Regions from separate parts of the Erwinia rhapontici genome, predicted to be linked through region 2. Evidence: predicted binding sites of a transcription regulator. Region 2 holds the regulator's gene; each other region holds the start of a gene.
The links. The regulator PurR, encoded in region 2, represses purine synthesis genes. The targets are predictions, from matches to a motif close to CANGCAAACGTTTGCNTG.
Positions count from the first base shown of each region.

Region 1: a site for PurR is predicted at 6,661-6,678, ahead of rbsD (D-ribose pyranase). Genes of this name have one in related genera too.
Region 3: a site for PurR is predicted at 4,928-4,945, ahead of LJN55_RS23005 (nucleobase:cation symporter-2 family protein). Genes of this name have one in related genera too.
Region 4: a site for PurR is predicted at 5,521-5,538, ahead of LJN55_RS23345 (NCS2 family permease). Genes of this name have one in related genera too.

Region 1 is NZ_CP085627.1:5,007,747-5,015,681, reverse strand. Features, by position in the region: gene kup (low affinity potassium transporter Kup) at 1-281, shown strand, start outside; gene qseC (quorum sensing histidine kinase QseC) at 392-1,741, opposite strand; gene qseB (quorum sensing response regulator transcription factor QseB) at 1,741-2,403, opposite strand; gene LJN55_RS23170 (YgiW/YdeI family stress tolerance OB fold protein) at 2,621-3,019, shown strand; gene LJN55_RS23165 (LysR family transcriptional regulator) at 3,016-3,897, opposite strand; gene budA (acetolactate decarboxylase) at 4,002-4,784, shown strand; gene alsS (acetolactate synthase AlsS) at 4,804-6,483, shown strand; gene rbsD (D-ribose pyranase) at 6,690-7,109, shown strand; gene rbsA (ribose ABC transporter ATP-binding protein RbsA) at 7,118-7,935, shown strand, end outside.
Region 2 is NZ_CP085627.1:2,238,003-2,245,937, forward strand. Features, by position in the region: gene cfa (cyclopropane fatty acyl phospholipid synthase) at 1-914, opposite strand, end outside; gene punC (purine nucleoside transporter PunC) at 1,227-2,438, opposite strand; gene punR (DNA-binding transcriptional activator PunR) at 2,552-3,484, shown strand; gene purR (HTH-type transcriptional repressor PurR) at 3,481-4,506, opposite strand; gene cydH (cytochrome bd-I oxidase subunit CydH) at 4,801-4,890, shown strand; gene LJN55_RS10570 (C40 family peptidase) at 4,933-5,805, opposite strand; gene LJN55_RS10575 (Grx4 family monothiol glutaredoxin) at 6,191-6,529, shown strand; gene rnt (ribonuclease T) at 6,606-7,274, opposite strand; gene gloA (lactoylglutathione lyase) at 7,371-7,778, opposite strand; gene nemA (alkene reductase) at 7,866-7,935, opposite strand, start outside.
Region 3 is NZ_CP085627.1:4,969,566-4,977,500, reverse strand. Features, by position in the region: gene fabY (fatty acid biosynthesis protein FabY) at 1-718, shown strand, start outside; gene rluF (23S rRNA pseudouridine(2604) synthase RluF) at 732-1,604, opposite strand; gene LJN55_RS23010 (AsmA family protein) at 1,689-3,371, opposite strand; gene LJN55_RS23005 (nucleobase:cation symporter-2 family protein) at 3,488-4,876, opposite strand; gene recG (ATP-dependent DNA helicase RecG) at 4,977-7,058, opposite strand; gene trmH (tRNA (guanosine(18)-2'-O)-methyltransferase TrmH) at 7,058-7,753, opposite strand; gene spoT (bifunctional GTP diphosphokinase/guanosine-3',5'-bis pyrophosphate 3'-pyrophosphohydrolase) at 7,840-7,935, opposite strand, start outside.
Region 4 is NZ_CP085627.1:5,044,627-5,052,561, forward strand. Features, by position in the region: gene pstC (phosphate ABC transporter permease PstC) at 1-122, shown strand, start outside; gene pstA (phosphate ABC transporter permease PstA) at 119-1,006, shown strand; gene pstB (phosphate ABC transporter ATP-binding protein PstB) at 1,050-1,820, shown strand; gene phoU (phosphate signaling complex protein PhoU) at 1,838-2,575, shown strand; gene LJN55_RS23330 (MFS transporter) at 2,701-3,939, shown strand; gene LJN55_RS23335 (hypothetical protein) at 4,393-4,704, shown strand; gene yieH (6-phosphogluconate phosphatase) at 4,759-5,421, opposite strand; gene LJN55_RS23345 (NCS2 family permease) at 5,622-6,935, shown strand; gene LJN55_RS23350 (4'-phosphopantetheinyl transferase family protein) at 6,975-7,718, opposite strand; gene mnmE (tRNA uridine-5-carboxymethylaminomethyl(34) synthesis GTPase MnmE) at 7,875-7,935, opposite strand, start outside.

The DNA of each region.
Region 1 (7,935 bases), 2.3 Mb from region 2:
CGCCGACCTTCTGGCGTGTGGTGGCCAGTTACGGCTGGCGTGAAACGCCAAACGTGGAGGAGATTTTCCACCGCTGCGGTCTGGAAGGGTTGAGCTGCCGGATGATGGAGACCTCGTTCTTTATGTCACATGAGTCGCTGATTATCGGTAAGCGTCCGTGGTACCTGCGCCTGCGCGGCAAGCTGTTCCTTGCGCTGCAACGTAATGCGCTGCGGGCACCCGATCAGTTTAAAATTCCGCCTAACCGGGTGATTGAGCTGGGTACTCAGGTCGAGATTTAGCACGGTTCGGGACGGGCATGCCCGTCCCCTACAAACCTGTCTGTCACTGGGGCGAGGCACGCCCTCTCCTAAGCAGATCCATCGTAGGGGCGAGGCACGCCTCGCCCTGGTTATCCGTTAATATTTACCGTCACCGCAAATCCGCCTTCTGCCCGATTTTCCAGGGTCACCGTCATGCCGTGCAGGCGGGCAATATGATGAACGATCGACAAGCCTAAACCGCTGCCAGACTGTTGCTGGCCTGGCGGGCGATAAAATCGTTCACCAATACGTGCCAGCGCTTCCGGGCTGACGCCCGGTCCATTGTCCAGCACCTGCAACGTGCCGGCGGTCAGTTTCAGCCATACTTCACTGCCCGCCGCACTGTAGCGAATGGCATTATCCAGCAGATTACGAACCAACAGTGCCAGCAGCAGCGGTTGACCCTGACAGATAACGGGCGCATCAGGGGCATCCAGCGCCAGTTCCACGCCCGCAGCCTGTGCGGCTGCATACTGATCCACCACGGCTTTCTGCACGATCGCCTGCCACTGCACGCTTTGTGTTTCCAGATCTTCCCCGGCATCCAGACGCGACAGCGTCAGCAGTTGATCCACCAGCCGGGTAGCGCGGTCTATCCCCGCATCCAGGCTGGTCAGCGCATGGTGGCGTACTGCGGCATCGTCATGAGCCAACTGGGCAACCTCCGTCTGCACTTTTAACGCGGCCAGCGGGCTGCGCAGTTCATGTGCGGCATCCGAGGTAAAACGGCGTTCGCGCAGCAGCATGTCACCGATGCGCCCAAACAGTTGATTCAGTTCAGTCAGCAACGGGCGGACTTCCTGCGGCACACGCTGTGCGGTGAGGGGCGTAATGTCATCCGGGGCGCGCTGCCGCAGCTGGTCGGCGATCTGTTTCAGCGGCGCCAGCTCCCGGGTGATCAGCCACAACATCAACATCAGCATTACCGGCAGTGCCACCAGCCACGGCGTCAGGTTGGTTTGCACCAGATCGCGGGTCATATCATCGCGATACTCCCACTCCTGACCGACCACCACCACATAGCGATCGTCCGGGGCACGCAGCCACACCATACGCCAGCGGTCATCGTCACCGCGCAGGCGGCCATCAACAAAACCATCACGCTGATAATCAAAGATGAAATTACGGCCATTATCACCATCATTAAGCAGCATCTGGCCATCGCGGCGAAACACGGCAAAGGCCAGCGCATCATCGTCCTGATCGCCCCGGTGATGGCGCAGGATTTTTTTTGTTTTCGGCAGCGTTATCGTTTTCTCATCCCCTGACTCAATATTCAGGGTGGTGAGCCGTTTCGCGAACAGCATTTGCTGTGTATCAAACAACGCATTGATATTGTGACGGGTCTGCCACCAGGCCCCCACAGCGGCCACTCCCCAGCACAGCAGGCTGAGCAACAAAAAACCGAGCATCAGACGCAGTCGCAGACTTTGGCGCATCAGGGTGCCGCTCCCAGTGTGTAACCCACGCCGTGAATGGTGCGAATAAACTCACTGCCCAGTTTTTTACGCAGGTGATGGATGTGCACTTCCACGGCATTGCTGGAAACGTCGTCATCCCAGCCGTAGAGTTTGTCTTCTAACTGTGGGCGGGTGAGCACGCGCCCGTTGTTGAGCAGAAACAGTTCCAGCAGCGCCAGTTCACGCGCTTTCAGTACCAGCGGTTCACCCTTCAGGGTAACGGTATGGGAACCCGGTTCCATGATCAGGCAGCCATGTTGCAGTGTCGGCTGAAGCTGACCGTGGCGGCGGCGGATCAGCGCCTGTAAACGTGCGGCCACTTCGCTGAGGGCAAAGGGTTTACATAAATAGTCATCGGCTCCCTGCTGCAACCCGCTGACGCGTTGTTCCAGGGCATCGCGGGCCGTGAGGATCAACACCGGTTCATCACGTCCCTGCTGTCGCCACTGGCGGAGAATGGTGAGTCCGTCGATTTCTGGCAGGCTGAGATCCAGTACTACCGCATCATAGGGCGCGGCACTCAGCGCCCGAAGTCCCTCGTTGCCCTGGGTAAACCAGTCAACACTGAACCCCAGTTTGCTTAACCCGGCTTTGATGCCGTCGCCAATCAGGCGGTCATCTTCGATTAAAAGAATTCGCATGGTGTTATCCTTCGCAGTTCACCGAGTTATACGGAATCATGATACGGCTTGTACAGCAACGATCGACGAAATTCGCGACTTTTCGTCAATTTAGAACAATAAACTCGTGATAAAAGAGTTCTTAAGATCCTGTTAAGAACCTTTTGCTGTAATACTGACTGAACCGACGTTACCGGGCAGAACTGACTGCTCTATTGCATAAGGAAAAGTGAACATGATGAAGAAGACAGCTGCATTACTGGCGATCACCGCCCTGATGTCCATGCCCGTACTTGCCGTCCAGGGCGGCGGTTTTGTTGACCCGAGTGCCCCGGCAGCCCAGGTACAGAAGGGCGGGTTCAGCGGCCCGAACGGTACGGTGGCTACCGTCAAGCAGGCTCAGGATATGAGTGATGATGCCTGGGTAACAATGCGTGGTCATATTGAAAAGCGCATTGGTGATGAAGACTATCTGTTCCGTGATGCCACCGGCACCATGACCGTCGAAATTGACGATAAGCGCTGGGATGGACAGACCATTGGTCCGAAAGACAATGTTGAACTCCAGGGCAAGCTGGATAAAGACTTCAACTCGCTGGAGCTGGACGTCAAACAGGTGCGCAAAATCGGTGGCTAATCGCTGGCAAGCATCGTGACCAGGTGGTGGACGGCGGGGGAGCGATCCCAACGCCGCCAGGCCAGGGCGATATCACTGCCCAGCGCAGCATCCTCAATCTGATGGAAGCTGACGCCGGGCAGGCTGATGCAGCGCAGTGAATCAGGCACGATGGTGATGCCGAAGCCTGCGGCGACCATGCTCACGCCCGACGAAATTTGCGGTGACTGCTGCACGCCATCTGGCTGAAAACCGGCACGCAGACAGGCACTGATAATCACTTCGTACAGGCTGGGGGCAACCTCACGTGGAAACAAAATCAGTGATTCTTGACGTAACTGTGCCAGCGACAAAGAGGGTACGCTGCCAAGCGGATGACCCGTCGGTAGCACCACAGCCATTTTCTCAGAAGCAATCACCTTCAGATTAAACGTCTTACTGCTCTCACAGGGCAGACGTACAAAGGCGGCATCCAGTAATCCCTCCTCCAGATTATGCATCAGCGTCGCCATACTCTCTTCCTGGGGCAGTAAGGTGATGGCCGGAAAACGATCCTGAAAACAGTGCAGCAGCCGGAAAATCTGCGGATGAAACGCGGTGGAGCTGGCAAAACCAATCGACAGCTTTCCACTGATCCCGCGGGCAATCCCTTTGGCTTTCTCCAGCGCATGGCCGGTCAGTGCCAGGATCTGGCAGGCATCATGATAAAACGCTTCCCCGGCATCCGTCAGTTCCACGCCACGCGTCAGCCTTTTCAGCAGCGGTGTACCAATCTCTTCTTCCAGTTTTTTGATTTGCTGACTCAGCGGGGGCTGGGAAATACCCAGCCTTTCCGCCGCCCGGGTGAAGTGCTTCGTCTCAGCGACCGCAACGAAGTAACGCAGATACCGCAGTTCCATATCGAAAACGTCTCAAAGTGGGGGGTGTTCTATATTGGAATCCCGAACTGAATCGAGTCAACATTGATTCAATACTTCTTAACAGTTTATCGGGGGAAATGGCAATGACACATTCTGTAACTGATTGTTCATGTTCGGAACAACTGACCGAAACAGTCAGGGGGATGCAGAAGGAAAGGCCAGAAAGTGTAATCTATCAGACCTCTCTGATGAGCGCGTTACTGAGCGGCGTCTATGACGGTACCACCACGGTGGCTGACCTGCTGAAGAAAGGCGATTTTGGCCTCGGGACGTTTAATCAGCTGGATGGCGAGCTTATCGCTTTTAACCGTGAAGTGTACCAGTTGCGTTCAGATGGCAGTGCCCGTGCTGCCAGTCCCGATCAGCAATCGCCGTTTGCAGTGATGACCTTCTTCCACCCTCAGTATCAGCATCGCTTTACCGGCCCGGTTGATCGGGCCGGGGTACATCAGGTCATCGACCAGCAGGTCAGTTCCGATAATCAGTTCTGCGCATTGCGTCTCGACGGTTTGTTCAGCCGCGCAGAAACCCGCACGGTTCCCTGTCAGCACCGCCCGTATAAATCGATGCCAGAGGTGCTCGGCAAGCAGCCCACCTTTCATTTTGAGCAGCGCAATGGCGTGTTGATCGGTTTTCGCACGCCGCAGTATATGCAGGGCATCAACGTCGCGGGCTATCACGAACATTTCATTACTGACGATCGCCAGGGTGGCGGTCATCTTCTGGACTATCAGCTTGATCACGGCACGCTGACCTTTGGTGAGATCAGCAAGCTGGTGATTGACCTGCCTGGCGACAGCGACTTCCTGCGGGCGGATCTCAGCCCGGAAAACCTGGATTCCGCCATTCGTTCTGTTGAAAGCTGAAAAAGAGAGAGAACAAAAGATGAAAAACGTCACTGAGGTTCAACAGTGGGCACACGGTGCCGATCTGGTCGTGGCTCAACTGGAAGCACAGGGGGTGAAGCAGGTCTTCGGCATTCCCGGTGCCAAAATCGATAAAGTCTTTGATTCGCTGCTGGACACCTCCATCCAGACGATTGCCGTACGTCATGAAGCCAACGCCGCATTTATGGCAGCGGCCGTGGGTCGGCTGACCGGCAAAGCCGGCGTTGCATTGGTCACCTCCGGGCCTGGCTGTTCCAATTTGATCACCGGTATGGCAACGGCGACCACCGAGGGCGATCCGGTAGTGGCACTGGGGGGGGCGGTAAAACGCGCGGATAGCGCCAAACAGGTGCATCAAAGCATGGATACCGTCGCGATGTTCCGCCCTGTGAGTAAATATGCGGTAGAAGTCGGTTCCTCAGATGCCATTGCCGAAGTGTTATCGAATGCGTTTCGCAGTGCGGAGCAGGGGCGCCCCGGCGGCGCTTTTGTCAGCCTGCCGCAGGACATTATTAATGAGCCCGCACGCGGACATCTGCTGAATACCAGCGGCCAGCTGCTGCTGGGAGCAGCACCGGATGTGGCGATTGACGCCGTTGCCCGCCAAATCGCACAGGCGAAAAACCCGGTGCTGCTGCTGGGCCTGATGGCCAGCCAGCCCGCCAACAGCGATGCGCTGCATCAGCTGCTGGAGCGTAGCCATATTCCGGTCACCAGTACCTACCAGGCGGCAGGTGCAGTGCGGCAGGAGCATTTTTCCCGCTTTGCCGGGCGTGTCGGGCTCTTTAATAATCAGGCGGGCGATCGGTTACTGCGAGAAGCCGACCTGATTATCACCATTGGCTACAGCCCGGTAGAGTATGAACCTGCGATGTGGAACAGTGGCAAAGCCACCCTGGTGCATATCGATGTGTTGCCCGCCGATACCGACAACTGTTATCAGCCTGATGCCGAGCTGGTCGGTGATATTGCTGCCACGCTGGATAAACTGACGGCACGTATCCACGGCCCGTTAACGCTTAGCCCACAGGCGGCGGCGATCCTCAGCGACCGCCAGCAACAGCGTGAACTGCTGGCGCTGCGCGGCCATCAGCTGAATCAGTTTGCCCTGCATCCTTTGCGCATCGTGCGTGCTATGCAGGACATTATCAACAGTGACGTCACCCTGACGGTGGATATGGGCAGCTTTCATATCTGGATCGCGCGTTATCTTTACAGCTTCCGCGCCCGTCAGATCATGATCTCCAACGGTCAGCAAACCATGGGCGTTGCCCTGCCCTGGGCGATTGGTGCCTGGCTGGTGGACCCGTCGCGCAAAGTGGTGTCGGTCTCCGGGGATGGCGGGTTCCTGCAATCGAGTATGGAGCTGGAAACGGCAGTACGGCTGGGCGCTAATTTGCTGCATATCATCTGGGTGGATGAGTGCTACAACATGGTGGCGATGCAGGAAGAGAAGAAATATCAGCGGGTTTCCGGGGTGAAATTCGGTCCGATCGATTTTAAAGCTTACGCCGAGTCGTTTGGTGCCGCGGGGTTTGCTGTGGAAAGTGCAGAAATGCTGGAACCGACGTTGCGTAAAGCGATGGATGTGCAGGGCCCGGCGGTAGTGGCTATTCCGGTGGACTATGCAGACAACCCTCTGCTGATGGGACAGCTTCATCTCAGCCAGATTTTGTGAGCTGCTATACCTTCCAGATATTCATTACATTCAGTCATGGCCCTTTACCGGTAACATAAAAGGGCTATTTTTTTCCTTAAAACAAATCCTCTCTCTGCGTCAGCGAAACGTTTCGATGGCGATCACATTTTCAACATTTGATGATTGTTTTCCCCTGACCATTTCTTACACTGCCCTCAGCGAAACGTTTCGCTCTGGAGTGAATAATGAAAAAAGGCACCTTACTGAATTCTGATATCTCGTCCGTGATTTCACGTCTCGGTCATACTGACAGCATCGTGATTGGCGATGCCGGCCTGCCGGTCCCACAAGGTCCGCAGCGTATTGATCTGGCGTTGACGCATGGAATTCCGACATTTTTACAGGTTACCCAGGCGGTCACCAGCGAGATGCAGGTCGAGAGTGCCATCATTGCGGAAGAAATTAAGCAGCATAATCCGCAGCTTCATAGTGAATTGATCGCCCTGCTCGACTTACTGCAACAACACCAGGGTAATTCAATCAGTATCAGTTATGTCAGTCACGAACAGTTCAAACACCAAACTCAGCGTAGTCAGGCCGTCATTCGCAGCGGAGAGTGTTCTCCGTATGCGAATGTCATCCTGATCGCTGGCGTGACCTTTTAGAGGCTGTTATGCAACCTTTACTGCAATTAAAAGGCATTGATAAAGCCTTCCCGGGCGTCAAGGCGCTGTCGGGAGCCGCCCTCTCTGTTTATCCTGGCCGCGTGATGGCGCTGGTGGGCGAGAACGGTGCGGGTAAGTCGACCATGATGAAGGTGCTTACCGGGATCTACGCCCGTGATGCGGGCACGTTTGAATGGCTCGGTCAGGAAACCACCTTTAACGGGCCGAAAGAGTCGCAGGAAGCTGGGATCGGTATTATCCATCAGGAACTGAACCTGATCCCCCAGTTGAGCATTGCGGAAAACATCTTTTTGGGTCGCGAATTTGTTAACCGTTTTGGCCGCATCCAGTGGAAAAAGATGTATGCCGAGGCGGATGCCTTACTGAAGCGCCTGAATCTGCGCTTCAGCAGCCATAAGCTGGTGGGTGATCTGTCGATCGGTGACCAGCAGATGGTGGAAATTGCCAAGGTCCTGAGCTTCGAGTCAAAAGTGATCGTCATGGACGAACCGACGGACGCGCTGACGGATACCGAGACCGCTTCGCTGTTCCGGGTGATCAACGAGCTGAAAGCGCAGGGCTGCGGCATTGTTTATATCTCCCACCGAATGAAAGAAATTTTTGAGATCTGCGACGATGTCACCATCTTCCGTGACGGGCAGTTTATTGCAGAACGTGAAGTGGCTCAGCTGACGGAAGAGTCGCTGATTGAAATGATGGTCGGCCGCAAGCTGGAAGAGCAGTATCCACGCCTGGATAAAGCACCGGGTGAGGTTCGCCTGAAGGTGGAGAATCTGAGTGGTTCCGGCGTTGAGGATGTCAGCTT
Region 2 (7,935 bases):
AACCAGGGTTCGCTGGCGGCGGCAATATGACGCACAGAGGGCAGGCAACCGTTAGGGAAAATGTATTTGTCGATCCACGGGTCAACATCATTATTGGTTTTGTTAGCACCAATGGTATGCAGCAGGAAAATACCTTCCGGTTTCAGATTACGATTCACCACATCAAAATAGGTAGCGTAATTTTTCGGCCCGACATGTTCAAACATTCCGACAGAAACAATACGGTCGAACTGCTCAGACAGGTCGCGATAATCCTGAAGCAAAATCGTCACATTCAGCCCTTCGCAGCGCTGTTGCGCCAGCTTTTGTTGTTCGGCGGAAATGGTAACACCCACAACATTTACGCTAAAGTGACGCGCGGCATATTCGGCCAGACCTCCCCAGCCACAGCCAATATCCAGTAAAGACATGCCCGGTTCCAGCTGAAGTTTTTCACAGATCATCTGCAATTTGGCTTCCTGAGCGTCTTCCAGCGTACGGGCTTCTTTCCAGTAACCGCAGGAATATTGCATATAAGGATCGAGCATGTGGGTGAAGAGATCGTTACCCAGATCATAATGCTCTTTGCCAACAATCCACGCGCGTTTGCGCGTTTGCAGATTCGTGAGTCGGGAGGCCACAACACGCAAGGTGTCGCGGAAATGGTGAGGGAGTTGCTGATCTAATTTTGACTGCAAAACACGCTGGAAAAAGATATCCAGGCGTTCGCATTCCCACCAGCCATCCATATAGCTTTCACCTAACCCCAGCGATCCTTCCTGCAGAATGCGTTTAAAAAAAACGGGGTTGGTAATCTGGATATCCCAGGGACGGGAACCATTGATTTCAATATTGGCCTGACTCAACATTTCCTGGACGATTCGATACCACGGGTTGTCGTCAAGGCTCACTTCTTCTATACACGATGAACTCATAGCTTCTCCATCACCCTGTGTGATTAAAACCTGAGAAAAAGAATTGTCTGTTTCTACAGGCCTGTGAGAGCACTCACGGCGAATGCCGCAGTCTGATATCCGACGTTAAAAAAGAGGTTTGATGTGAAACTGACAGAGGTCGTAACGTAGTCACTCGGAACAACTCCATGACAACCCTGTCAGGAACCAACAGTGGACGACGACAAACGCCATCGCCCACTCAAAAATGGTGTTAAGTTGTTATTTTATATTGCGCTGAAAAGTATATGCCCACGAAAGGTAATATTCAATTCATTATTGTTAGGGCGCTAACTAAGTGTTTTTACAGGATTCCACCTGGCCCGGCGCCGTCAGGTGGGGCTGTTTTTGCTCCGCCAGTCGCTGGACGATATAGCCAACGACAGCCAGAACAATCGTGCCAGCCATCACCAGCGTAGTGGTCTGTAACGGGGATTCAATCCATGTTGACACCGCCAGACTGGCGAAAAAACAGAGGCCGAGCTGCAACATATTCTGCAAGGCGGCGGCTTTACCGGTCGCCTGGGGGAAGGGCAGTAACGCACTGGACACCACAATCGGGTAAATCGCACCGTTTGCCATCGCCATTCCACAAAACGGCAGTAGCAATGCAAACAAGGAAGGCTGCGGCTGCAGTGAAACAAAATAGATCGCGAGAATGCTGACGCTGTAGAAGGCCAGCAGCCATGGCAACAATTGGCGCCCGGCAAAGTGGTTCAACAGGGCGCGGCAGCTAAACCCGCCCACAAGAAATGCCACAGTTTGCGGAACATAGCTGAGGCCAATATCTGCAGGGGACAAACCAAGGTTACCCAGAATGAAAGGGGACCCGGTGAGCCAGGCAAAGAAGCTGGCAGAGCACGCGGCATAAATCGCCACGTTGCCACTGTAAATAGGAGACTTCAGCAATGTGAGGAAGCCAGGAGTGCGAGGCTTAACGACGCCGTGATCGTCCACCGGGCGTGACGGCAAGCGCAATGTAGGGATCAGTAGTGCGAGGCTGAGCAGTAGCAAGACAACGAAAATCGAACGCCATGAAAAGTGTTGCAGTAGCCAGGCACCCAACAGGGGAGCCAGCGCAGGCGAGAGGGCCACCAGAGGCATAATGGTGGCAAAGACACGGTTGGCCCGCGGACCACTGTAGCGATCGACCACCAGGGCCTGCCAGCTCACCGCCGCAGCACACACCCCCACGGCCTGAACAAAGCGAACGATCAGCAACCAGAAAGCCGACTCTACCCACAGCATTGCCGCACAACCAACGGCGAACAAACTCAACCCCATCATCAATACAGGTTTTCGGCCGATGCGGTCTGACAGCGGGCCCCAGACTAGCTGTGCGCAGGCAAACCCGGCGAGGAAGATACTTAAACTGGCGCTAATGGCACCGGCTTCCGTCTGCAAGTCATGTTGCATCACGCCAAACGCGGGTAGGTACATATCGGTAGCAAGAAAGCCCAGCATGCTGAGCAGCGCAAGGTAAATCATAAATCCTTTGGAACGCATGGTTTTTAACTCTTATTAGACAATTTTTTTACGCGTGCAGTGTAATCGCGTGCTGACCCGTCTGTGAAACGCTAATATTCGTGGGTTGCGATGAAAAATATTGAAGGCAAATCATGTGGTCTGAACATTCTCTTGAAGTGGTAGATGCGGTGGCGAGGACGGGCAGCTTTACCGCTGCTGCGGCGGAATTGCATCGCGTCCCCTCCGCAGTAAGTTATACCGTGCGCCAGCTGGAAGCCTGGCTGGCCGTGAGTCTGTTTGAGCGTCGTCATCGTGATGTGGAGTTGACGGACGCCGGACGGGTTTTCATTGAAGAAGGTCGTGCTGTTATCAAAAAAATGCTCGCCACTCGCACACGCTGTCAACAGGTGGCTAACGGCTGGCGGGGACAAATCAATATCGCGGTCGACAGAATTGTGCGCCCGGCACGCACCCGGCAGCTGGTCGTGGATTTCTACCGGCATTTTCCGGATATGGAACTGCATATCATGCCGGAAGTGTTCAACGGTGTGTGGGATGCGCTGGCTGACGGTCGCGTCGATGTTGCGATCGGTGCGACTCAGGCGATCCCGGTACGAGGACGTTTTGCTTTTCGTGATATGGGAAGTCTTAACTGGCGCTGCGTGGTGAAAACGTCACATCCTCTGCTGAGCCATGAGGGACCGTTAAGCGAGACGTTAATCCGTGAGTGGCCATCGCTGGTGCTGGAAGATACCTCACGTGCCTTGCCGAAACGCACCACGTGGACATTAGATAATCAACGACGGCTGGTGGTGCCTGACTGGGAAAGTGCGTTTGACTGCCTGCGAGCCGGGCTGTGTGTTGGGATGGTACCCGGTCATTTTGCCCAGCCCTGGCTGCAACAAGGCGTGTTAGGAGAAGTGACGCTGACGTCCCCGTTTCCCGACAGTCCCTGTTATCTCAGCTGGTCGGAACAAAGCGCCTCACCGGCGCTAAGTTGGTTACTGGACTATCTGGGGAGCACAGAAACCCTGAATGCAGAGTGGTTAAGCGAACATCCTGGCCAGTGGCAGGTGAGTGATTAACGGCGGTAGTCGCGGAAAGGACCATCGGCAACGGAACGACGCTCGATCAGTGAAGGGTGAACTTCAATGGTTTGCGGATCTTCGCGCTTGCTGGTAATACGGTCCAGCAACATATCAAAAGCGGTTTCGCCCAGACGCTCTTTTGGCTGGTGGACGGTGGTCAGTGCGGGCGTAAAGTAGCGGGCGTTGCGCACGTTATCATAACCGATCACTGAAATATCCTGCGGTACGCGTAGCCCCATTTCATCTGCTGCGCAAATCGCGCCCATGGCCATAATATCACCGCCACAGAAAATGGCCGTTGGGCGCTGCTTCTGCGACAAAATTTGCTGCATGGCGCGATAGCCAGATTCAGGTTCAAAATCGCCCTGCACCAGCCATTCATCGCGCAAAGTGATGCCCGCTTCTGCCAGTGCCTTCAGGAATCCGGCATGGCGGCCACCGCCTGTATTACGCTCAAGCTGGCCTGGGATCGCGCCGATATCGCGGTGCCCGCGTTCGATCAGGTAGCGCCCCGCCAGGTAACCACCCTCAAAAGCATTATCAAGCACGGTATCAGTGAAATCACCGCGTGATTCGCCCCAATCCATGACGACCATCGGAATATTACGGTTATCTTCCAGCATAGAAATCAACGTGTCAGGATATTCTGAACACATCACCAGCAGCCCATCGACGCGTTTTTGCGCCATCATTGACAGATAGGCCTGTTGCTTTTGCAGGTCGTTGTGCGCATTGCCCAAAATCAGCGTATAGCCTTTGGCAAAGCAGCGGTTTTCTATTGCTTCAATGATCTCTGCAAAATAGGGCGCTTCACTGGATGTTGCCAGAAGGCCAATGGTTTTGGTGTGGTTGACCTTCAGACTGCGGGCTACGGCGCTGGGGGAATAATGCAATTCTTTGATTGCAACCCATACCGCTTCGCGCGTCTCTTCGGCTACAAAGCGCGTTTTGTTAATCACGTGAGACACAGTGGTGGTTGAAACACCGGCGCGCTTTGCCACATCCTTAATTGTTGCCATGAAAATCGTACTCCTGGTGTTATCGTAACATCTTGATAACTAATTGGTTAAACGTTTGCCTGGGTACAGCCATTCCTTCCCGACCAGAATTATTTTGGGTGCTGTCTCAAAGGGTCGGGAAGGGGTAAAATCGTCCGTAGAGTGACATGCAGTGCTGACTTTTACACGTTGCCAACGGTGTTGCGCAACGGAATAAAGAATTCTAACAAGGCTGCGCACAGAAAACGAGATTTTTACGGGTAACTGTGGGAAAATCTGTTGGCTTACTAATAACAAGGTTATTGAGGAGAGAGAATGAACACTGATATGAAAATGACGGCGCTGACCGTTGTGGGTTCACTGCTGATGATTATTGCGTTTAGTTTTACGGCGGTAATGCATTAATTCTTGCACGGGAGGAGGAAACTCTTCCCGAACCCACACGCATTATCGAATCGTTTTAGGCGTCATCATACGGCGCGCACCGATGTAATGTTCCTGCCAGTAATCTTCGCTCAACGCACTGACCTGAATATCTTTACCTGTCCGTGGAGACTGAATAAATTTCCCTCCACCCAGATAGACGCCAACATGATCTGCTGTGCCACGTCCGTTAATACGGAAGAAGACCAGATCACCTTTCTCTAACTGATCGCGCTTAATCGAAGCCGCATCACGCAGATGGTACATTTCATTAGCCGTGCGTGGGATCTTGAACTTCACCAGGTCTTTATAGGCATACCACACCAGACCACTGCAGTCGAAACCGGTTTTCGGAGAGGTGCCGCCCCATTGATAAGGTTTACCGAGCTGGCCCATCAGCTTGTTCATCGCCGTCTCACGTGCTTTCTGGTAGCGAGCGCGATGCGCTTTGCTGAGTTTGAGCGGGGCGTTCAGAGCATCGTTATCATCGTCAGTGGCTTTGCTGCCTGCGCGTTGACGACCATAATGTTTTTTATCTGCTTTTTTGCTGGCCGCGAGTTTTTTACTCAGTGTTTTCTTCTCCACCTTCGCATTACGCACCGGGGCCACGCTGGTTTTTTTCTTTTCTTTCTCTTTCAGTTTTTTTGCCAGCAGAAGCCGTGCTGATTTAGAGGGTTCTTTTTTAGCGGTTTCTTTGGCTTTCTTACTGACAGGTTCTTTGACTTTTTTGGTCGAAGTGGCTTTTACCGGGCGGCGCTTACGGCGGTCATCTACACGTGCAGTATTGCTTTCGGCTTTTTGCTGTTTTGCATTAATAGGGGCATGTGGCGATGCGTGCGCCATGTTGAAGAACAGCTGAGTGAAAGCCAGTATGAAGAGCGTGATGAGTAAACGCATCGTTCCCATTAACAGTTTGTGCGCTACAAAAAAGCAGCAACGCGGTAAAAAAAGAGATTTCTGCGGTATGCAGAAGGTTAGGCCAATTCTAATCTAACTTCTTAACAAAGGGTAAGGTCTTTTTTGTTTCAATAATACAGATCAAGAAAATGATGTAATATTGAGCACAATCAGGTGGTTAACCCAGCAATAAAACCAGTGTTAGTCATAACAGGTGCAGCAGTGATGATAAGAAAATGTTATTTTGTTTCCCTGTTTTGTCTATTAGTCACATTTTTACCTCTCTCGCATGTGAAAATGTCATTTTCATCGCCAGGGCAGAATCGCTACAATAAGCAGGCTGCGCCCAGCCTACACACGATGTATCGTATTGAGGAAGATATTTATGAGTACTGTTGAAAAAATTCAACGTCAGATCTCTGAAAACCCTATTCTGTTGTACATGAAAGGGTCCCCTAAACTGCCAAGCTGCGGTTTCTCTGCTCAGGCTGTTCAGGCGTTATCTGCTTGTGGCGAGCGCTTCGCGTACGTTGATATTCTGCTGAACCCGGACATCCGTGCAGAAATGCCAAAATATGCCAACTGGCCAACGTTCCCACAGCTGTGGGTAGACGGTGAGCTGGTGGGTGGCTGCGATATCATCATCGAGATGTATCAGCGCGGCGAGCTGCAGCAGTTGATTAAAGAAACTGCGCAGAAATATCCGTCTGACGCCGCAGAGTAACGCAGGCTTATTGGCAGCATAAAAAAAACCGGGCCCTGAGAGGTCCGGTTTTTTTTCGAGTTTACAGCACGTTGCTTTATTCTTCGCTGTCGTCACTTTCTGCATCAACCGGCAGTGGCCAGCCTCCCAGACGTTTCCAGCGGTTGACCAGTTCGCAGAACAGATCGGCCGTTTGCAGGGTATCGTACAGTGCGGAGTGTGCCTGGGCGTTATCAAAAGGCATTCCAGCTGCGGTACAGGCCTTCGCCAGAACGGTTTGCCCCAGTACAAGCCCGCTGAGTGCCGCGGTGTCAAAGGTGACGAATGGGTGGAAAGGATTACGCTTCAGGCTGGCGCGTTCGGCAGCCGCATTCATGAAGTTCAGATCGAATGTGGCGTTGTGCGCCACCATAATCGCCCGGCTACAGCCGCTCTCCTTAATTCCCTTGCGCACCAGTTTGAAAATGGCATGCAACGCTTCATGTTCACTGACCGCACCGCGCAGCGGATTCTCCGGGTCGATACCGTTAAATGCCAGCGCTTCAGGTTGCAGAACTGAACCGACAAAAGGCTCTACGTGGAAATGGATCGTCTCATCTTTCTCCAGCCAGCCATCGTCATTCATCTTTAGCGTCACCGCTGCGATTTCCAGTAATGCGTTAGTTTTGGCATCAAAACCGGCGGTTTCAACATCAATAACGACTGGATAAAAACCGCGAAAACGGCTGCTAAGGGTATTCAGTTCATTCGATTCAGACATCGGCATCTCACAGGAGAAAAAAAGGCAGCGCGCATTATGGCAAATTTTGTCGGGGGATGCAGCAGGGAGGGGAAGCGGGTGCCTAAAAGGCACCCGAAATACTTAGTGGCCGAGGCCATTACCCGCTTGTTTGTTCTCGATCAGCTCAATTTTATAGCCATCCGGGTCTTCAACAAACGCGATCACGGTGGTGCCACCTTTTACCGGACCGGCTTCACGGGTCACGTTCCCGCCATCGTTGCGGATACGATCGCAGGTCGCGGCCACATCATCCACGCCCAGTGCGATATGTCCGTAAGCATTGCCCAGGTCGTATTTATCCACGCCCCAGTTGTAGGTCAGCTCAATGACAGCACCTTCGCTCTCTTCGGTGTAGCCGACAAACGCGAGGGTGTATTTATATTCGGTATTTTCACTGGTGCGCAGCAGGCGCATGCCCAGCACTTTAGTATAAAAATCAACAGAGCGTTGCAGATCGCCAACGCGCAGCATGGTGTGAAGTAAACGCATAACATCCTCTTTTATCGGCGTCATCGATGGATGACGTAAAAAAACCAGTATAACGATTATGCCATCGGGTGCGAACCCTTGTGGAAATTAACCGAGGAACGGATAGTCTGTATAGCCTTCGGCACCGCCGCCATAAAAAGTTTCTGGCTTAGGTTCG
Region 3 (7,935 bases), 2.3 Mb from region 2:
CGCCGTTCATCCGTCTGTCCAGGGGAAAGGCCTGGGAACACTGGTGGCGATGACGCTGGAGTCTGTTGCCCGTCAGGAAGGGGTCAAGCGCGTGGTGTGTAGCGCCCGTGAAGATGCGGTCGATTTCTTCTCTAAGCTTGGCTACCTCAATCAGGGCGAAATCACGGCGCCACAAACCACGCCGGTACGCCATTTCCTGATGATTAAACCCGTGGTGACACTGGATGATATTCTGCACCGTGCGGACTGGTGTGGGCAGTTGCAGCAGGCCTGGTATCAGCACATTCCGCTCAGTGAAAAAATGGGCGTGCGCATTCTGCAGTATACCGGTCAGAAATTTATCACCACGATGCCGGAAACCGGCAACCAGAATCCTCACCACACATTGTTTGCCGGAAGCCTGTTTTCACTGGCGACGCTCACCGGGTGGGGGCTTATCTGGCTGTTGTTGCGTGAACGTCACCTTGGTGGGACGATCATCCTGGCCGATGCCCATATTCGTTACAGTAAGCCTATCAGCGGTAAGCCGGGCGCAATCGCTGACCTCGGATCACTGTCTGGCGACCTTGACCGTCTGGCGCGTGGCCGTAAGGCGCGTGTGCAGCTGGAGGTGGAACTGTTTGGTAACGATGAGTCGGGTGCGGTGTTTGAAGGGGTATATATCGTATTGCCCGCCGACCCGGACGGCCCGTTAGAGCAGGGCGGGTGCGGCGGTTAATGAGAAAATGGCCTTAGCGGCCCTTTTTCTTACGGCCTGGCTGGTCAAAACGTTTGCGACCCGCCGGACTGGAAGGGGCTTTATCGGCGGATTTCGCCCCGCCTGATACCGGCTTTTTCGCGGTCGTTTTTTTTGCCGGAGCTTTCTTCGCAGATTTATCTTCGGAGGACGAATCCTCAATCAGCTTAAATAACGCGATCAGTTCATCGTCAGTCAAATCGCGCCATTCTCCCGGCGGCACGCCTTTCAGGCTGATGTTCATAATACGAACACGTTCCAGCTTGGTAACCTCGTAGCCAAAGTGCTCGGCCATACGGCGAATCTGACGGTTTAGTCCCTGTACCAGTGTGATGCGAAAGACAAACGGAGCTTCTTTCTTCACTTTACATTTTTTGGTGACCGTACCGAGCATCGGCACGCCTGCGCCCAGACCGCGAATAAACTCTTCGGTAACCGGTTTGTTGACGGTCACGATGTACTCTTTTTCGTGGTCGTTACCGGCCCGGAGGATCTTATTGACCAGATCGCCGTGGTTGGTCAGTAAGATCAATCCCTGAGAGTCTTTGTCCAGGCGGCCAATAGGGAAGACGCGCTTGCTGTGGTTAACGAAATCAACGATGTTGTCGCGCTCTCCATCTTCCGTAGTGCTAACGATACCGACAGGCTTGTTCAGTGCAATCAGCACCAGATCGTCTTCGTTACGCGGTTCAATAAGCTGACCGTTCACTTTCACCACATCGCCGGCAAAGACCTGATCGCCCACCGAGGCACGCTTGCCGTTAATAAAAACATTTCCCTGTTCGATGTAACGATCGGCATCGCGGCGAGAACAGATACCGCTCTCGCCAATGTATTTGTTAAGACGAATGGATGAGTTAGTCAGCATAGTTCCCCCGTAAAAAAGCGGACTATACCTTACCCGCGTGAGGTTGCGAAGCCCGGACGGGGCAGATATTGCCCCGAACGAGAATTACTGCGCGCCAGCGACCTGGCCTGCCTGCATGGTCTGTTGCACCGATTTCTCGTCTGCCGTCACTGTCAGCGCACCATTAGCAGACGATTTCAGTGATTGTGCCGCCGACAGACTGCCCTGTAATTTCAGCTGGAGATTGCCGTTACCCTGCAGTGGCACCTGTGGCCAGCCCCAGTCATGTAACACATTCACGGGCATCTGACGGCCACTCAGGGTCAACGATAGCGTACGTTGCGGTTGCTGGCTGACCGTGGCCAGGCCCTCCAGCATACCTTCATGGCTGAAAGCACTCATCTCCGTCACGTTGATGCTATTATCCCCGGCGTTGAGCGCCAGCGAGGGATGGCGCAGGTCGACACGGTTAAACGTGGCTTCGGCGGCATTGACGCTCAGATCGCCTGACCAGATTCCCCACTGATGTTGACGAGCCATCAGCAGATGGTTGCCCGTACCGTCCAGTGACGTCATCTGGAACGGGAAGTCCGGATTGATATCGATAATCAGGTTGCGGTTAGCGCTGAATTTGGTCACCTCAACGCTCGCAAGCCAGGAGGGCAGAGGTTGCATCCAGTGATCACGCCAGTTCAGCGGCAGGGTATATTCCAGCCCGGCGATGACCAGCTCATCCAGCGTCAGTTTTTTGTCGCTGCGCGTCCAGTTTCCCTGCGCCCGCACCAGGCCGTTGACCCAGCGAGAGCTGAACTGCGTGAGCGCCACGCCCTGCGCGGTGAAGTCCATATTGGCAATCGGATCGTTCAACTGCATGCTGCCATTCACAAAACTGCTGGCATTCATCGACAGTGAGCCGTTATCACTTTCCCAGTCGCCGTGACTGACGCTCAGATCTTTTAGGGTCAGGTCGAGATCGGTGACAGCCCAGTCTTGCCCTTCAAGGCGCGCATCGGTCACGTCAACACGGTCAAAATGCACCGCCGGCAGTGCGCGCAGGGGCTGCATGAAATCGCTAAGGTTTTTATTACTCTGAAGACGGATGCTGTTCAGACGTAGATTGGATACCTGCCAGACGCCTTTCACATCGCGCTGCGCGCTGGCGGTGACGGATCCCAGTGCCACATCGGCGCCAAGATTACTGAAGATAAGCTGTTGTCCTTTCAGACTGCCCTGAATCAACACGTTGGCGGCGGGAATGCCCTGCAACGTTAGCGAACCTGCACTCATCTGGAAGCTGGCCTCGTTGCCGAGCACCTTACCGGCTTCCGGTTTCCACGGCATCACACCGCCGTCAACCCGTTGTGCCTGTAACGGCCATTCACCCTGGTTACGGTTTAACGCCATCTGGCTCAGTTGCAGGCGGTCAGCTTGTAATGAAAGCGGCGCGCTCTTTTCGCTGAGGTTGAGTGTTCCCTGCTCAAGACGAATGCTGGCGAAATGGAGTGGGTTACTGAACTGGATAAGCCCAAGCCCGAGATTGACGCGTTTAGCCACCAGTGTTGCGGGCTGGCCTTTACGGCCGAAGGAGACATTGTTTAACAGCAGATGGCTGGGATCGGAAAAGTCATGCTCCATCTTACTGAGCGATAGCTGATAGTCACTGTCGGCACTGACCTGACGGCCAATCCAGCCTGCGCCCCACTGGGTTTGCAGCAACACATAGACGGTGACTATCACCAGCAGCAGCAGGAGCAGCAGGGTGAGTAATACTTTGCCGAAGAACTTCATCACATCCATCCCTATGAATTCTGGTAATGGATTGTTATGCCTGATTTATCGCCGTATCTCAACCTGTCCCGGCTTCGGGCGGAATTAAACCGCCCGAAGCCGGGACAGAGAAAGGTTTATTTTTCCTGCGGGAAAACCAGATTCAGAATGATGGCAGTGATACCGCCTGCGGCAATACCGGAAGAGAGCAGCGTTTTCAGCCAGTCAGGGGCAAATTGTAAAATCAGCGGCTGCTGAGAAACGCCCAGACCGACAGCTAACGACAGCGCGATAATCATAATTGCACGGCGGTTCAGCGGCTCGCGTGACACAATGCGCACGCCTGAAGCGGCAATGGTCCCGAACATCACGATGGTGGCACCGCCGAGGACGGGCTCAGGAATATGCTGCACAAAGCCACTGACCGCCGGGAACAGACCGAGTACGATCAGCATTAACGACACGACAAAGCCGACATAGCGGCTGGCCACGCCAGTTAACTGGATCACGCCGTTATTCTGCCCGAAGCACGAATTGGGGAATGTATTAAACAATGCCGAAACAAACGAGTTAAGGCCGTTGGCCAACACGCCGCCTTTCAGACGCTTCATATACAGCGGGCCGCTGACCGGTTGTTCGGAGACATCAGAAGTGGCGGTGATATCACCGATGGTTTCCAGCGAAGTCACCATAAATACCAGCATCAGTGGGATCAGCAAGTTCCAGTCGATGCCCAACCCATAATAAAACGGAGTAGGAATGGCGATCAGCGCGGTATTTGCCGGGGTCGTGTTTTCCGGCAGCATGCCCATCGCCCAGGCCAGCAGATAACCGACTGCCATCGCAATCACCAGTGATGCGACGCGCAGATAAGCGTTACGCTGGCGATTCAGCAGAATAATCACCGCCAGCACAGCACCTGCCAGCAGCAGATTTTTCGGTGCGCCAAAGGTGTGATCGTTCATCGCGGCAAACCCCCCACCGATGGAGGTCAGACCGACCTGGATCAACGACAGGCCGATAATCATCACGACAATACCGGAAACCAGCGGAGTAATAACACGACGCGCCAGATGCAGTACGCGTGACAGTGCCATCTCGGTGCAGGAGGCTAGCATCAGCGTGCCGAACAGGGCGGCCATCATCGTTGGGACGTCAGTGCCGCCGTTTTTCAATGCCAGACCACCCATAATCAGTGGTGTAACAAAGTTGAAGCTGGTGCCCTGAATCGACAACAGACCGGAACCCACCGGTCCCCAGGTTTTTATTTGCAGGATGGATGCCACGCCGGAAGCAAAGAGGGACATACTGATAATATGCTGCGTATCTTGTGCAGGCAGGCCTAGTGCCTGGCAAATCAGCAGTGCCGGCGTAATCACGGCAACAAACATCGCCAGCAGATGCTGACAGGCTGCAAACAGGGTTTGCGGTAACGGCGGACGATCTTCAAGGCGGTAAATCAGTTCGCTTTTGCCGGTAGCAACAGGGCTACGGTCGGCGGCAGCATCTTGGGTTTCAACGGACATCTTCAGGCTTCCCGGGGCAATAAAGTGGCGATTTTAATCTTCTTTTGCGTAAAAGCAATCGTTTGCCAACGCAGCGAACAGGAATCGAAAACATTCATGATCAGGCGTTGGTATAGCGTTCGGTTTCCGGTAGCCAGCGTTCAATCAGGGCGACCGCCTGCTCCGGATAGTGCTGGTGAATATGGCGTGCCACGCGCTGTACCTCGGGGATCATCGCCTGGTCACGCAGCAGGTCGGCCACTTTAAACTCGGCGTTACCGGTTTGACGCGTCCCGAGGAGCTCACCGGGGCCGCGAATTTCGAGATCGCACTGGGCAATGACAAACCCATCGTTGCTGTCGCGTAACACCTGTAAGCGCTTTTGAGCGGTTTTGCTTAATGGGGCTTTGTACAGCAGTACACAATGAGAGGCGACAGCACCACGGCCTACGCGCCCGCGTAACTGGTGAAGCTGTGCAAGACCCAGGCGTTCAGGATTTTCAATAATCATCAGGCTGGCATTGGGAACGTCCACCCCAACCTCAATCACGGTAGTCGCAATCAGCAGGTGGATCTCACCCTGTTTAAACGCCAGCATGACGGCCTGTTTTTCCTGTGACTTCATACGGCCATGCACCAGCCCGATGTTCAGCTCAGGTAAGGCCAGCTTCAGTTCTTCCCAGGTGGCCTCGGCCGCCTGCGCTTCCAGCAACTCAGATTCTTCAATCAGCGTACAGACCCAGTAGGCCTGGCGACCTTCGCTGCCGCAGGCGCCTTTCACCCGCGCAATGATATCGGCACGGCGCGTGTCCGGGATGGCGACCGTTGTCACCGGCGTTCTGCCTGGCGGCAGTTCGTCAATGGTAGAGGTATCCAGATCGGCATAGGCGGTCATCGCCAGCGTTCGGGGGATGGGGGTGGCTGTCATAATCAACTGATGCGGATGGAAGCCCTGCTCCTCACCTTTTTCCCACAGCGCCAGACGCTGGTGGACGCCAAAGCGATGTTGTTCATCGATAATCACCAGCGCAAGGCCGTTAAACTGTACCTGTTCCTGGAAGATGGCGTGGGTACCGACAACCATTGACACCTGACCGCTGGCAATGGCTTCCTGTTGTGCGATGCGCGCCTTTCCTTTCTGCTTTCCTGCCAGCCAACCCACTTCCAGCCCCAGTGGCGCAAACCACTGACGGAAATTATTCGCGTGCTGTTCAGCTAATAGCTCGGTCGGTGCCATCAGCGCCACCTGCTTGCCGTAAGCAATCACATTCAACGCAGCCAGTGCGGCGACCAGCGTTTTACCTGAGCCAACATCGCCCTGTACCAGGCGCATCATTGGATAATCGTGGGCAAGGTCAGTTTCGATCTCGCGTACCACGCGTGCCTGTGCATTGGTGGGTTTGAAAGGCAGCGCCGCCAGCAGTTTTTCACTCAGATTGTGGCGGGCTTCCATCGGCAGCGCATGATAACGCTGCGCTCCGGCACGCACCGCCAGCATGCTGAGGTTATGCGCCAGCAGTTCTTCCATAATCAAACGTCGCTGGGCCGGATGGGTACCGCTGTCGAGATCGGTCAGCGCCATATCGGGCGGCGGACGGTGCAGGGTACGTAACGCATTGGGCAGGCTGATTAACCCCCGGCTCAGTTCTGGCGGCAGCAGCTCAGCAATCGCACAGGTGTCCAGCAGAGTTAATGCCTGATCGGTCAGGTTACGTAGCGTTGCCTGCCGTATACCTTCGGTGGTGGAGTAAACCGGTGTCAGCGTTTCCTGAAGCTCAGTGATACTCTGATCGCCCTGCACCTTATATTCGGGATGGATGATTTCGGCGCCGCGTTGACCCCGTTTGATCTCACCGTAAGCGGTGACGCGCCGCCCGGTCGCGAGACTGTTTTTCATTCCTGCATTGAAGTTAAAAAAGCGCAGGGTAAGCACACCGCTGCCATCGCTGATCTGGCAGGTCAGCATTCGACGGCGGCCAAATGAGATATCGCTATGCAGGACTTCACCTTCGACCGTGGCATAAATCCCCGGCAGCAGGTCGTTAATCGCATACAGTTGGGTGCGATCTTCATAGCGCATTGGCAGGTGTAATAGCAAGTCCTGCACGGTCAGCAGGCCCAGTTTGGCCAGTTTCGCCGTCTGGCTGGCACCCACGCCTGATAGCGTGTTAAGCGGCACTGCATCCAGCAGGCGGCCCTGCATTATTTACGCGCCCGGGACTGCATGGTAGCCCACCATTCCGGGTCGGCAACGACCTCACCCCGATCGTTGATTTCCGGATAGGGCAGCCCTTTATGCTTTGCCACGCGGGCCAGCACAGGATAGCCACCTTCAAACAGCAGCCGCTGCTGTTCACTGAATTCCAGCGTGCTCTCTGCGCGCAGATACATCCCGGCGTTTTGCCGCTGGCGCTGGGCTTCATAGAGGATCAATGCAGAGGCAACGGACACATTCAGTGACTGCACCATCCCAATCATCGGAATGATGATGTCCTGATCGGCGAGATCGAGTGCTTCCTGAGTGATGCCTGTTTTTTCCTGACCCATCAGAATGCAGGTCGGGCGGGTATAGTCGATTTCACGAAAATCGACGGCTTTATCGGAAAGGTTGGTTGCCAGAATCTGCATGTTCTGGTCTTTCAGATGGGTGACGGCGTCTGCGATGGTGCGGTGGGTTTTAACCTGCACCCAGCTGTTGCTCCCCGCAGCGGAAGAGACCATGGTGCGCATACGGCTACCCGGCCACACCGCGTGGACTTCATGTACGCCAACGGCATCAGCAGTACGGATTACCGCCGAAACGTTATGAGGTTTATGCACCTGCTCCATACACACTGTCAGATCGTGCTGACGGGCGGCAAGCATTGCGCGGATGCGGGCATAACGTTGAGCATTCATGCGAAGTAGACTCCCTAAAAATAAGTCAATCCGTCAGACCGGCGATCGGGGAGCAGGAAAAGACGGAGGTTTGCTCCGTCATTCCCTTAATTGCGGTTGCGGTGCACCTTGATCACATCCGGCATCACGCGAATTTTACGCATGATATTCGCCAGATGAACACGATCGCGCGCCGTCAGACG
Region 4 (7,935 bases), 2.3 Mb from region 2:
GCGTGCATACCGCCGCGCTGATGGAGCTGGGGCTGATCCTGTTTGTCATCACGTTTATCGTGCTGGCCTGTTCAAAACTGATGATCCTGCGTCTGGCAAAAAGTGAAGGAGCGCGCTCATGACCACGATGGAATTGCAGGCGCGTGACGAACTGCTCGCTTCACGCCGTAAGATGCAGGCGTGGCGCCGGATGAAAAACCGTATTGCCCTCGCCCTGTCGTTGCTGACGATGGCATTCGGTCTGTTCTGGCTGGTGTGGATCCTGTTTTCTACCGTGACTCGCGGTATCGACGGCATGACGCTGTCGCTGTTTACTGAGAATACGCCCCCGCCGAATACGGCGGGAGGAGGCCTGGCAAATGCCCTGGCAGGCAGCGGTCTGTTGATCTTCTGGTCAACCGCTGTGGGGACGCCGCTGGGGATTATGGCGGGGATCTATCTGGCTGAGTATGGCCGTAAGTCCTGGCTGGCCGAAGTGATTCGCTTTATTAACGACATTCTGCTTTCGGCGCCGTCGATTGTGGTCGGTCTGTTTGTGTACACCATCGTGGTGGCGCAGATGCAACACTTCTCCGGCTGGGCCGGGGTGGTGGCGCTGGCACTGTTGCAAATCCCGATCGTGATCCGCACCACCGAAAACATGCTTAGACTGGTACCGGACAGCCTGCGAGAAGCGGCGTATGCGCTGGGGACGCCAAAATGGAAGATGATTTCGGCGATTACCTTGAAAGCCTCCGTTTCCGGCATTCTGACAGGGGTTCTGCTGGCGATTGCCCGCATTGCCGGGGAAACCGCACCCCTGCTGTTTACCTCGCTGTCGAACCAGTTCTGGAGCACCGATATGATGCAGCCACTGGCGAACCTGCCGGTGACCATCTTTAAGTTCGCGATGAGTCCGTTTGCCGAATGGCAGAGTCTGGCCTGGGCGGGCGTGCTGATTATTACGCTGTGTGTACTGTTACTGAACATCCTGGCACGCGTGATCTTCGCCAAGAGCAAACATTAATTGAGCAGCGCGGCGTTAGCGGCGCGGACTAAGTGAGATAAAAATGGTTGATACGACTTCCGCTAAGATGATTCAGGTTCGTGATTTGAACTTCTATTACGGAAAATTCCATGCGCTGAAAAACATCAATCTGGATATTGCTAAAAACCAGGTGACGGCGTTTATCGGCCCATCCGGCTGCGGTAAATCCACGCTGCTGCGTACGTTTAACAAGATGTTTTCGCTCTATCCTGAGCAGCGTGCTGAAGGTGAAATCCTTCTGGATGGCGAAAACATCCTGACCGCCAGCCAGGATATCGCCCTGCTGCGTGCCCGTGTTGGCATGGTATTCCAGAAGCCGACACCGTTCCCGATGTCGATTTATGACAACATCGCTTTCGGTGTGCGTCTGTTTGAAAAGCTGTCACGTGCCGATATGGACGAACGCGTTCAGTGGGCATTGACGAAAGCGGCGCTGTGGACCGAAACCAAAGACAAGCTGCATCAGAGCGGTTACAGTCTTTCCGGCGGTCAGCAGCAGCGTCTGTGCATCGCGCGTGGTATTGCGATTCGCCCGGAAGTGTTACTGCTGGATGAACCTTGCTCGGCCCTGGACCCGATCTCAACCGGGCGCATCGAAGAGCTGATTACGGAACTGAAGCAGGATTACACCGTGGTGATCGTCACCCACAATATGCAGCAGGCAGCACGCTGCTCCGACCACACGGCATTTATGTACCTGGGCGAACTGATCGAGTTCAGTGATACCGATACACTGTTCACCAAGCCGCATCAGAAGCAAACTGAAGATTACATCACCGGCCGCTACGGTTGATTTGACTGGAGAATACAATGGATAGCTTAAATCTGAACAAACATATCTCCGGCCAGTTCAACGCCGAGCTGGAGCATATCCGCACCCAGGTGATGACCATGGGTGGCATGGTCGAGCAGCAGTTGACCGATGCCATCACGGCGATGCACAACCAGGATGGTGAGCTGGCGAACAAGGTGATTGAAGGTGACCACAAGGTCAATATGATGGAGGTGGAGATTGATGAAGCCTGCGTACGCATCATCGCCAAACGTCAACCTACTGCCAGCGACCTGCGTCTGGTAATGGCGATCATCAAAACCATCTCTGAGCTGGAACGTATTGGTGATGTTGCCGAGAAGATCTGCCGTACCGCGCTGGAAAAATTCACCCAGCAGCACCAGCCGCTGCTGGTGAGCCTGGAGTCACTGGGCCATCACACCATTCAGATGCTGCATGACGTACTGGATGCTTTTGCGCGGATGGATCTTACTGCCGCCATTGAAATCTATCGTGAAGACAAGAAGGTTGACCAGGAGTATGAGGGCATCGTGCGCCAGCTGATGACCTATATGATGGAAGATCCGCGCACTATCCCGAGTGTGCTGACGGCCTTGTTCTGCGCGCGTGCCATCGAGCGCATCGGTGACCGCTGCCAGAACATTTGTGAAATTATCTTCTACTTCGTGAAAGGTCAGGATTTCCGTCACGTGGGCGGTGACCAGTTGGATAAACTGCTGACCGGCGATGACACCGGTAGCAATAACCCGTCGTAATCTCTGCTCAGGCGTGCCAACCCCCCGGCATGCCTGACTTCCTTCCCCATCACTTTTTCGTCTGGATACCTTCGTCGCTCATACTTATACTTGCGGCAAATTTCCAATGAAAAGGCCAGAAAATCATGTCAATTTCCCCCCCGGACAAGCGTAGCGTCACGCCGGGCAAAGCGATGGTCGCTGCTGTCAGCGGTTACGCAATGGACGGCTTTGATCTGCTGATCCTCGGTTTTATGTTACCCGCTATCAGTCTGTCGCTGGCATTATCCCCCTCGCAGGCTGGTTCACTGGTCACCTGGACACTGATTGGTGCCGTGCTGGGAGGCATTGTTTTCGGCCATATCAGCGATCGTCTCGGGCGTATTCGTGTACTGACCTTTACCATCCTGATGTTTTCAGTCTTTACCGGGCTGTGCGCAGTGGCACAGGGATATTGGGATTTACTGGCGTATCGCACCCTTGCGGGTATGGGCCTGGGCGGTGAGTTCGGTATTGGTATGGCGTTGATCGCCGAAGCCTGGCCTGCCAACAAGCGTAACCGTGCTTCAGCGTGGGTGGGCATGGGGTGGCAGCTCGGCGTACTGCTGGCGGCATTTATCACGCCGTTGCTGCTGAATGTGATCGGCTGGCGCGGCATGTTCCTCGTTGGCCTGCTGCCCGCCCTGGCCTCGTTTGCCATTCGTCGTGGCATGGGGGAGCCGGAAGCGTTTACCCAGCATGTGGATGTGAATCAGGGGTTGTCGTTCACGGCGCGCATTAAGCTGTTGTTCGTGGATGCGGCTACCACCAAAGCCAGCATCGGCATCTTTATCCTCTGTTCTGTACAGAACTTTGGTTATTACGGTCTGATGATCTGGATGCCGAGTTATCTCTCATCTAACTTTGGTTTTTCGCTGACGAAATCCGGGTTGTGGACGGCGGTCACGGTCGTCGGGATGACCTTCGGTATCTGGTTATTTGGTCTGCTGGCCGATCGCTTCTCCCGCTGGAAAATTTTCCTGCTGTATCAGTTCGGCGCAGTGGTGATGGTGGTGGTTTACGCTCAGCTGCGCGATCCGACGACCATGCTGTTTACCGGGGCACTGATGGGGATGTTTGTGAATGGCATGATTGGCGGTTACGGCGCGCTGATTTCTGACACTTATCCGGTAAAAGTGCGTGCCACGGCGCAGAATGTCTTGTTTAACCTGGGGCGTGGTGTGGGTGGATTTGGTCCGCTGGTGATTGGGCTGCTGGTCAGTCAGTGGTCGTTTACCGCCGCTATCACTATGCTGGCACTCATCTATCTGCTGGATATTGTCGCCACAATATTCCTGCTGCCGAAAAAGCAGGGTAACGATGATGTTCTGGGCGCGATTGGCTAACTGATCGGCATCCTGCGCTGATCCTTCAGCGCGGGATAATATTAGCCTGATATTTCCCATTAATCCTTTTCTGTTTATTCTTTTTAAGAATATTAATATTCTTAAAGTGCTTATTTATTGGAAATTACACTTTAATAAAAGGGTGAATGTATCGGATGGGTAACCTGATTGGCATATAGTGGTATTGTTTTTTCTTTGTGATCTTATGTTGTTTACAGCACTTAAAAAAAACGATAGTCTCGAAATCAGTAAGTGGTTTGTGTTTTTTTCTTAGTGTTGAGACGATATACCCTCTCTTTATTATCCATTTTGATTCTGATGTCGTCCGCGTTAGAAATATCAACTGGTCACCAGGGTGGGATCGGTACTGGCAGCGATAATAACTATGTACGAATACGATCCCTCCTCGCCGTGAAAATAATTAATATAGCGACAAGGAGTAATGCATGGCGGGTGATTAACGCTATCATTAATATATTAACTATGAGAAGAAATAAAACTGCGGTTCAGCTCAAGAAGCAAGAGGCATTCCGTATGCTGGCGCTAATCTGTCAGGAAATTGCGTCCCGGCCAAAAATGGGAACGCATTTATCCGATCCCACGCTATGGCCTAAAACCAGAGAGTTAGCGGATAATTGCGGCGAGAGTATCTATATGATGCGAAATATTCTTTTACAGCTGGTTGATGAAGGTAAAGTTATTAAACATGCTTCACTGTTGTCAAATTCATTACGCTGGCATATCAATGAGGGAGACGGTATTTAATTCTTTCTATACCGCCCTTTGGCAACAGGCCGGATTGTTTCCGGCCTGCACCATTTAGCGCGTTAACTGCCAGCCACGCGCCAGCCATAAATCTGGCAGCTGTGCCATATCATCAAACACCGTCACCAGTGGATGGTTGATTACCGGATTATGCGCATCGACGCAGTAATAGAATACCGGGATCCCGGCGGCGATGCCCGCTTTTGCCCCCGCCTCAGAATCATCGATCAGAATGCAGCGCTCAATCGCAACGCCCATCTGTTTGGCAGCGTAGTACATCAATTCCGGGTCGGGTTTCCAGTGCTCAATGTCATAGCCGCTGTATAAGTGGTCCCCAAAGAAGGAGAGCATGCCGGTCAGGCCGAGCGAATGCTGCATTTTGGGGACGGTCCCGTTAGAGACGACACAGGCCGGAACACTCACTTTTTCCAGCAACGCCTTTGCACCGTGAATCGGTTTAAGCTCCAGGTCAAACAGGCGAGCCACTTCCTGACGATAAGCCGGTTCCAGGACTTCAACCGGGGTCGTCAGCGGGTGCTGCTGGCAGACATCCGCGATGATGTCGTACAGTTTCACTCCTTTGTACTTTTCGAACATCTCCTGCAGCGACAGCGTGACACCAAACTGCGCGAACGTGTTGACGTACGCCTGAGTACAGAGCATTTCGCTGTCGACCAGCGTTCCATCACAATCGAAAAAAATGCATTCCACGGTCATCCTGATTCCTTCTGTCCAGTGGGTGGATACCCGATAGTAGCGCGAAGCGGGGTGAATTATGTCAATTACTGTTAACGGTTGTGATAAGACGGGTAAAACAGCGCAATCGGTTGCGAAAAAACCGGGTGATCGGCATCCCAAAATCAGAATTTTGGGGTAGGATAACGGCCGACAACTTTTCTCCGTTCTGGAAACACATAATGACGAATCCCGGTCTGTTACAACGGATTTTTAAATTGCAGGAGCATGGCACCACCGTTCGTACCGAGGTGATTGCTGGTTTCACCACCTTTTTGACGATGGTGTATATCGTTTTTGTTAACCCTCAGATCCTCGGCGTGGCCGGCATGGACACGCAGGCGGTCTTCGTTACCACCTGTCTGATAGCTGCCGGAGGCAGTATTCTGATGGGGCTGGTCGCGAACCTGCCTGTGGCACTGGCCCCCGCGATGGGGCTGAACGCCTTCTTCGCCTTCGTGGTGGTGGGTGCGATGGGGATATCCTGGCAGATCGGAATGGGCGCTATTTTCTGGGGGGCTGTTGGCCTGCTGTTGCTGACGATCTTCCGTGTGCGTTACTGGATGATTGCCAATATTCCACTGAGTCTGCGCGTCGGGATCACTGCCGGTATTGGTCTGTTTATTGCGATGATGGGGCTGAAAAATGCCGGTATTATCGTGGCCAACGAAGCAACACTGGTAACAGTCGGTAACCTGACCTCGCACAGCGTACTGCTGGGTGCGTTGGGCTTCTTTATTATCGCCATCCTTGCATCGCGCAATATCCATGCGGCGGTGCTGGTGTCGATCGTGGTGACCACGCTGATTGGTCTGGCGATTGGTGATGTGAAATATACCGGTATCTTCTCAGCGCCTCCTGCGGTGACCTCCGTTCTGGGGCAGGTTAACCTGAAAGATTCACTGAACGTTGGCATGGCCGGGATCATCTTCTCCTTTATGCTGGTCAACCTGTTTGACTCTTCCGGGACATTGATTGGTGTTACGGATAAAGCCGGTCTGACTGATGAGACGGGTAAGTTCCCGCGTATGAAGCAGGCGCTGTATGTGGACAGCATCAGTTCCGTTGCCGGCTCATTTATCGGTACCTCTTCGGTGACTGCGTATATCGAAAGCTCATCCGGCGTGTCCGTGGGCGGTCGCACCGGCCTGATGGCCGTTGTGACGGGCGTGCTGTTCCTGCTGGTGATGTTCCTGTCACCGCTGGCGGGTATGGTCCCCGCTTATGCCGCAGCCGGTGCGCTGATCTACGTGGGCGTGCTGATGACCTCAAGCCTGGCGCGCGTGAAGTGGGATGACCTGACCGAAGCGGTTCCGGCGTTTGTGACAGCGGCGATGATGCCATTCAGTTTCTCGATCACTGAAGGTATCGCACTGGGCTTTATCTCTTACTGCGTGATGAAGCTGGGCACGGGGCGCTGGCGTGAAATCAGCCCGTGCGTCGTGGTCGTGGCGTTACTGTTCGTTCTGAAAATCGCGTTTATCGACGCGCATTAATCAGACTAACGGGTGGTGGTAACGCCACCCGTTTGACTCTCAGGAGTGGTAGAGCGGTTTTTCCGCCGGCAGACTGGTCAGACGCAGCGTGCGTGGCCCAAGATTGTGTGCATAAACGTTAAAATCCCGCAGTGATTCCCAGCCATCTTCCCCGTTATATTCCCACAAATGCAGTCGGTCAGTGCCTGGCGATAACGCACAGGACCACACCAGCAATGGCTCAACATCACACAGCGCCTGAATATCTGGCCAGGTGACGCAGCGCAGTCGTCCTGATGCCGGGTGCAAGCGTAGTGAATCACTTCCTTCATCCGCTTCGCCAGTGAGTTTTAGAATGCTTTGGCGTAGCGTCCACAGCTGCGTAGACGCCTCAATGGCATCATTCTGTGCATTGATCCACGCTTTCTCTCCCGACGACAGACATTCAAAATGGTGCTCCGTCGTCTGACGGCTATGTGCGCGGACAATTTCCATATCCAGTCCGGCGCGGCCCCGTTCCTCAGCTAACATCACACCGACCATGTTACCGGCGTAGGCCAGACTAAAATCAGGGAGGTCCGGGTCAGCAAAGCAGGGGCGTCCGCTGGCAGTGGTGATCAATTCGGGCAGAAGGGGGATGCCATACACGCGCAGCATCAGTTCTGCGAGCAGGCTTCGGGCAGCCAGAAAGCGGGTACGACGTTTCTCGGAAAATCTGCTGGCCTGCTCTACCATCTGCTGCGGGAGTCGGTGAACCTGGGGTCTGGTTTGGGCGAGTGCCCAACGTGCAAAATGACTTGCCATCTGTCGCTCCGTGAAAATGGTCGGGTAATCATCTCTGCTATTGTAAGAATTTTCTTATCAAATTTCACCTGGGATTCCATTCCCAAGGGTATTTTCGGACTATTGTCACTGTTTATAGCCAGATTGCTGGTGGAATAGAGCGATCACACCGGGTGTTTACTTCCCGATGCAAAAACTGGAGAAAATACGCCCCAGCAGATCATCCGAACTGAATTCT